One region of the Bacillus sp. Marseille-Q1617 genome, then DNA from elsewhere that is predicted to be linked to it. Evidence: predicted binding sites of a transcription regulator. Region 1 holds the regulator's gene; the other holds the start of a gene.
The links. The regulator Rex, encoded in region 1, represses fermentation and respiration genes when NADH is low (regulators of the CRP and FNR family bind a similar motif). The targets are predictions, from matches to a motif close to TTGTGAAATATTTCACAA.
Positions count from the first base shown of each region.

Region 2: the regulator Rex is predicted to act here: its motif matches at 1,118-1,135, upstream of HWX64_RS04780 (hemerythrin domain-containing protein).

Region 1 covers NZ_CAHJXM010000001.1:161,291-164,853, reverse strand. The annotation lists gene HWX64_RS00960 (CPBP family intramembrane glutamic endopeptidase) at 1-594, shown strand, start outside; gene HWX64_RS00955 (YdiK family protein) at 591-797, shown strand; gene tatC (twin-arginine translocase subunit TatC) at 817-1,593, opposite strand; gene HWX64_RS00945 (twin-arginine translocase TatA/TatE family subunit) at 1,613-1,786, opposite strand; gene HWX64_RS00940 (redox-sensing transcriptional repressor Rex) at 1,841-2,518, opposite strand; gene HWX64_RS00935 (ABC-F family ATP-binding cassette domain-containing protein) at 2,741-3,563, shown strand, end outside.
Region 2 covers NZ_CAHJXM010000001.1:958,166-961,728, reverse strand. The annotation lists gene modA (molybdate ABC transporter substrate-binding protein) at 1-551, opposite strand, end outside; gene HWX64_RS04785 (molybdenum cofactor biosynthesis protein B) at 563-1,063, opposite strand; gene HWX64_RS04780 (hemerythrin domain-containing protein) at 1,273-1,791, shown strand; gene moaD (molybdopterin converting factor subunit 1) at 2,260-2,493, opposite strand; gene HWX64_RS04770 (molybdenum cofactor biosynthesis protein MoaE) at 2,510-2,962, opposite strand; gene glp (gephyrin-like molybdotransferase Glp) at 2,991-3,563, opposite strand, start outside.

The sequences.
Region 1 (3,563 bases):
ATGATCAGCTTTACCCTGACGCTTATCGTGGTGTGGGCGATTCTCCGCAAAAGTGAAACGAGCACAAACCTGGAGCGAAGTGCTCCCCTCAATGCCGGCAGCTCCATTGGCTGGGCGATTGCTGGAATATTCATTGCTTTCTTCGCTCAATCCATTGCAATTCAAATCGAATATGCACTTGGCATTAAGATGGGCTCTGAAAATACACAGATGATCATCGGGATCATTGAAAAAGTTCCATTGACGATGCTTGTGGCAGCAGTGATCGGGCCAATATTGGAGGAAATCGTGTTCAGGAAGATCATCTTTGGTGTCCTTTATGAAAAGATGAATTTCTTCTTTGCGGCACTTGTAAGTTCGATCATTTTTGCCCTCGCCCACTTCGAACCGGAGCATGTCATCCTGTATTCAGCAATGGGCTTTACATTCGCTTTTCTTTATGTAAAAACCAAGAGAATACTCGTGCCAATTTTTGCTCATGTGGCGATGAATACATCTGTCGTGCTGATACAATCTATCTATAAGGACGAAATTCAGAAAATCATGAAAGAAGCAGAACAAATTCAAGGATTTATTGGAGGATTATTTTCATGAGAAGATCACCGCTTTTCTCTGGAGTGATCTATCTCCTGCTCGGAATACTTTTCACATACTTTGCAATTCAGAATGTAAGAGATGATGGTTGGGGATTTTTCACTTATATGCTGGTCTTTCTGGCCACCCTTGATTTCGGGTCCGGACTCAGGATGATCATGATTCATTTCAAGATCAAAAAACAAATCAATAATAAAAAATAAGGATTGGTCCCCTCGGGGATCAATCCTTATTTATATCTTCTTCATATTGTTCCATCTCAAGCTTCTGCTCCGCTTCAAGCACCTTTTTATAGCCGATCTTCGAAATCCAGATGCTGATTTCGTAAAGGATGAATAACGGCACGGTCACCATCAAGTGTGAAACGACGTCAGGCGGCGTGATGAAGGCTGCGATGACCAACAAAATAAAGTAAGCAACCTTACGTACGTTTGCCATCATCATCGGTGTGATGATTCCCAGTCTCGTTAAGAACAGCATCGCGACTGGCAACTGGAATAAAAGACCGAATGGAATGGTTAATTGAAACAAGAAATGAAAATATTCGTTTATTCCTATGACTTGTTGTATTTCAAGACTGTCAGATAACGTCATCATGAATTCCACGACATACGGGAATAGGATGAAGTAAGAAAAGGACAGTCCGGCTAGAAATAATAATAGCGAGATAGGAATATAGCTGAGGGTCACTTTTCGCTCCGTTTCATATAATCCCGGACTGATAAATGACCAGACCTGGAATAAAATGAGCGGTGCGGTGAGGATCAGCGAAATGAATACCATCATTTCCATATAAATCTTGAGCGGGTCTGTCAGACGAAATGCATTCATCGTAAGCTCTTTGGCTTCGTCTGCATGCTGCAGATAACGAATCAGCGGTTCCGCGAGAAAGAAGCTTGCTACAAACGCTAACAAGAAGAAAACGACTACAATCATGAGTCGTTTTTGCAATTCTCCTATATGTTCATACATTGTCATGTCTTTTTGACTTTGACTCATGGCATTCATCCTACTCTACTCACTTAGCACTTTTGTTTTTATCGTCGTCGTCATCAGCTAAGCCTTTTGTTGCGTTTTTAAACTCACGTAATGTATTACCGAAAGCTTTCCCTAATTCAGGCAATTTCTTCGGGCCAAAAACTAGTAAAGCGACAATTAAAATGATTATGAGGCTACCTGGACCTACTGGCATAATGAGACACCTCCTCTTGTACTCTTCTATCATAACGTAAAGCGACAGAATTTTCTATTCCGTTATAATTCCATCTTGTGACATTTCCGTGTCATCTTCCGAATAATGCTTTAAAAAGTAAACCAGTGATTGCAACTCTACAGCCAGATCAATATGATGCACCCGGATATGATCTGGTACCGTCAGCCTTGCCGGCGTAAAATTGAGGATTCCCTTGATCTTTGAAGAGACCAATCTGTCTGTGATGTTTTGAGCAGAAGAAGCCGGCACAGTAAGGATGGCCACTTCAATATTCTGATCCTCAAGCTTCTCTTCCAGGTCATCCAGGTGGAATACCGGCACATCGCCGACCTGAGTACCAACCTTTGACTCATCCACCTCGAACGCCATCTCGATCTTCGTATTATTGTTTTTTATAAAATTATAATTAAGAAAGGCAGTTCCCAGGTTTCCGACACCAATCAGCACTACCTTGGTCAGGGCATCCTGATCCAGCGTCTTTCTGAAGAAAGAGAGAAGATAGTTAACATTATATCCATAACCCTTTTTCCCTAATGCACCGAAATAGGAAAAGTCCCTGCGGATCGTGGCCGAATCAACTTTTACTGCTTCACTTAATTCCTTCGATGACACCCTCTGCTTGCCAGATGAGTATAAATTCTTGATAAAACGGTAATAAAGCGGCAGCCGCTTTGCCGTTGCCTGTGGAATTTTCGTTGTATCCTGATTCATATTGCATTCCCCCACATCTATTCAAAAGCCCGTTGCATTGAACGCCCACACATCTGTGAACGCTTCCAAAATAACAGATAAACATTTTTAAGTCTCTCTACCCATCATACACTATATTCTATCCTATATGTGTGAAGATTAATAGTCATTCATAGGTATGTATGATTGCCGTTACCCTCTCAAATACGGTACACTAGCACTATGAAATAGAGGTGAAACGTCATGATTCTACTACAAGTGAATCAACTTAGCAAAAACTTTGGTGCAGATAATATATTATCGAACATCAAGCTTGAAATACAGACAAGGGACAGAGTCGCACTCGTCGGCCGCAACGGTGCAGGGAAGTCGACTCTATTAAAAATAATTGCCGGTCAGCTATCGCATGACGCCGGGGACATCACAAAACCTAAAGGCGTATCGATCGGCTACCTTGCCCAGAACACAGGACTGGAATCCGACTTATCCATCTGGGCAGAAATGCTTACCGTATTTGAGGGTCTGCGAGCTCAGGAGGAGCAGCTCCGTATTCTCGAAAAACAAATGGCCGACCCGTCCGTATACGAAAACGACGACGTCTATCAGCGTGTTTTAAAAGAATACGATCAGCTTCAGGTAAGCTTCAAAGAATCCGGCGGCTACCAATACGAAGCAGACATCCGGTCCGTCCTGCACGGGTTGAACTTTGCTGATTTTGACTATGAGACAAAAATCTCCACGTTAAGCGGAGGACAAAAAACCAGACTGGCACTGGGTAAGCTTCTCTTGACCAAGCCTGATATTCTCATCCTTGATGAACCGACCAACCATCTGGATATAGAGACTCTATCCTGGCTTGAAACGTACTTGCAAAGCTACGAAGGCGCTGTTCTGATTGTTTCCCATGACCGTTACTTCTTGGACAACGTCGTCAATCAAGTATATGAAATCTCCCGTAAACGGAGCAAGAAATTCATAGGAAACTACAGTAAATATCTTCAGCAAAAAGCAGAAGACTATGAGAAAGATGTAAAACTCTATGAACGCCAGCAGCAGGAAGTCGCAA
Region 2 (3,563 bases), 800 kb from region 1:
TTATAGATGAATCCTACAGAAGCCGCCCCTTGATCCATAAGCATAAGCAGGTGACTCGCATCCTTTCCATAAATAAGACGCGACTCTGCTTCCTCCCATTGCCCGCTCTGTACCAGTAGTTCTTTCGCATATCTTCCGACAGGTACTGTGGCAGGGTTTCCGATGACTACTTTTTCATCCGACTTCCAGACATCCTTAAGTGACTTAATCTTTTCTGGTTTGTTCGTGACAGCCACTACTCTATTCCCTACTAATCTATCGCCTCTATCAACCAGTCCATCCCGATAAAGGGATTCATAATCGTCCTGAGAAGCAGCCAGGAAGACATCGATCGGGGCACCCTGTTCTACTTGTTTTCGAATCGCACCGGTAGAACCGAAATGAAATGATAATTTGACTTCTTTATGCTCTCTTTCAAACTGGTGCTGCAATTCCAGCAGACTGCTTTTCAGACTCGCTGCCGCACCAATCGTTATAACCGTATCGTCTTTCTCGTCTGACTGGCATCCTGCCGCTCCGGCAAACAGGATGATCAAAAAGAGATATTGCAAGATTTTCTTCTTCATGATTTATGTTTACGTAACTCATGAAGAATATGGTCCATTTCAGGGAGGATCAACTTTTCCATTGCAAGTTTTACAGCACCGGTGGAACCTGGGACGGAAAAGATTGCTTTCTCATCCACCACTCCTGCAATGGCCCGGGAAAGAATGGCCGGAGATCCGATATCTTCAAAATAGCTGAGAGCCCTGAAGATTTCTCCAAACCCCGGTAATTCTTTCTGCAGAAATGAGCGAACCACTTCGATCGTCACATCTCTCATTGAAATACCGGTTCCCCCGTTCAATAAAATGGCCTGCACTTCATCATTTGCCAAACCCCGCTTTATCGCTTCCCCGATCAACAGTTCCTCATCTTTCACGATTTCCCGTTGAACAATAGGATGACCAGATTGTTCCAACATTTGTATCATACAATCGCCGCTCTTATCTGTTTCCTCGGTGCGGGTATCACTTACCGTAATGATCATGACATTTATCTTTTTCTCTGCTGCAGACTTCATGCCGATTCCCCTCCTGCGATTTTTCTTTATTGTATCATGATGATTCGTTTTCACTTGTGAAAAACATCACGGGAAAGCCTTTCGATTTTTCACGGAATGTTCTTAAAAAAAGTGAGGCGCATCACATCCTCCCCCATTCTTATTTTGTAAGCTTAAAGTAAGCTTTAACCACTTGAAGGAGGAGAAAACCAATGCTTGGATGCCATCACATGTCTACGAACCATCAGCCAGAAGAACTATGCGAAGCCTTACAGATGTTAAGAAATGAACATATACAGTTAAATGAGCAAAAGCTGGATTTATTTGAAGAAGCCGGCGGCCTCATGAAAGAAAGTTCACCCGAAAAACGCATGGAAAAACTGACAGAGCTGCGCAGTAAAGTCAAAGCCTTTATGAAAGCACTCGAGCCTCATTCCCAAAAGGAAGAAGGACACTTGTTTGAATTAATGGCTTCATATATTGGCCGCAGCCACGGTCCAATTGTCGTGATGGAAATGGAACATGATCAGGCGAAGGAATTAATCTCAGCTTTCCTCAAGGAAACGGAAGTGATGAGCGGCGATCGGGAATTCGTGCACGAAACATGCAAGCTGGTCATTGAAGCACACCATGTACTCACTTCGCACTTTATGAAGGAAGAACAGATATTGTTTCCAATGGCACAAAACCTATTGTCCGAGGATGAAAAAGAGAGATTATTAGAGGCTGTTAGAGAGGTGTCTAAATAGGCTGGGCAGTTGTAGCGATCATGAAAGAGGCTAGGGCAAAAGTGTCTAAGTCTAAGTAAAACCCTATCTAATTAGCCCTCTAAGAGTCAAATTAGGCAGGGTTTTTACTTGTTCAAATATACATCTGGATTTTAACTCTTTCCAGCGGTTGATTGGAGTGCAAGACGAAGACTCCTGCGGGAAGAGTAGCTTATAAGAAAAGCGGAAGGGCTTTGAATAGAGGCGGGTGGCATAAGGCGAATCGGCCACGAAGGCGTTCTTTGCCTTCTTGGCCGGTTTGACTTATGTCATGTGCCTCTAAGCCCTGCAGCTGGACAGGTGAGACCCCGCAGGCGAAGCCGAGGAGGCTCACGGGCTACCCGAGGAAAGCGAAGTCTTGCACGGAAATCATTAGCGGTATTAAGAAGCTTTACTGAAATTGTTCTTCTGTTTGTTGCAGCTTTTTAGTTTTGTCCCATCCCCTTATTTTCACCCACCGCTTACTGGAGGAATAAACGCTACGACATCGCCGCTTTTAACCACTGTGTCTTCTGTTGCATACTCCTCGTTAACGGCGATCATTGCACCGTTAAGACTGAGAGAGTGATATGTTTCCCGCAGCTCCTGTTTAAGACCTGAAATAGAAAGATTGTCAGCTTCTATCTCTATCTCACTCTTCCCTGTTTCTTCACGTAATCCAGCAAATAATAGAATCTTGATCATTGCATTCTCTCCCTTTTTAAAGATGAGGCCGGCCTGATGGATACGGTACGGTTTCCTTTTGGTTTCCGATCCATTCCTCCCCGGATTCCCAATGTTCTTTTTTCCAAATTGGAACGATATCTTTAATTCGTTCGATGGCATACTCATTTGCTTCATAGGCAGCTTTACGATGCGGCGAAGAGACGGCGATGATCACGGCAATATCGGAAATTTCCAATCTGCCGATACGGTGGGAAATCGCCATTTTCGTCCCTGGCCACTTCTCTTCCGCTTCTTTTCCTATTTGGGCAAGCATCTTGGCTGCCATCGGTTCATAAGCCTGATATTCCAGGTAGAGAGTACGTTTGTCTTTGGTCCACTCTCTTACGGTACCGATAAATGTAGTAATGGCACCGGCTTCTCTGCGTTCTACTTTTTTTGTGATTTCTTCTAAAGAAAGCGGCTCTGATTTCACTTCAAATAACTCCATCATTTTCACTCCTCCAATGAACTCTGCTTTACTCTTTATCTATTAACATCCGAGATTGGCCTTCTTGATTTTCCACGAGGAGGATTTGGACTGTCATGCCTTCTTCATAACCCCTTGTTCCTCCAGGTAAGACGATCAGTGCATTCGTGTCAGCGAGTGAAGCGACAGCGCTTGATTTATCAAGTCCCGAGGGATAAGCCATGATTCTGCCATTTTCAAATCTGATACTTCCCCGGACGAAGCGGGTAAATGGATTAGGCTTTTTGAAATCGCTGCCCAAGATCCCTGTCACAGACTGAAGAAATGGTGCTGGACTATGAAGAAACTTTCTGATGACAGGTCTTGTGAGGAGCTCAAATCCTACATAACAAGCTGAAGGATTACCCGATAATCCGAACAAAAGCTTCCCGTCTTTTTCCGCGACTGTCGTGACGCTGCCGGGCCGCATGCCGATTTTATTAAAGAGCACCCCCGCTTCCATCTCCTCATAAATCTCAGGCAAATAATCATAATCACCGACTGACACGCCCCCTGTCGTGATGAGCATATCCACCTGTTGGAGAGCGGACACCACCTGCTGGTAGCAGACCTCGAATTCATC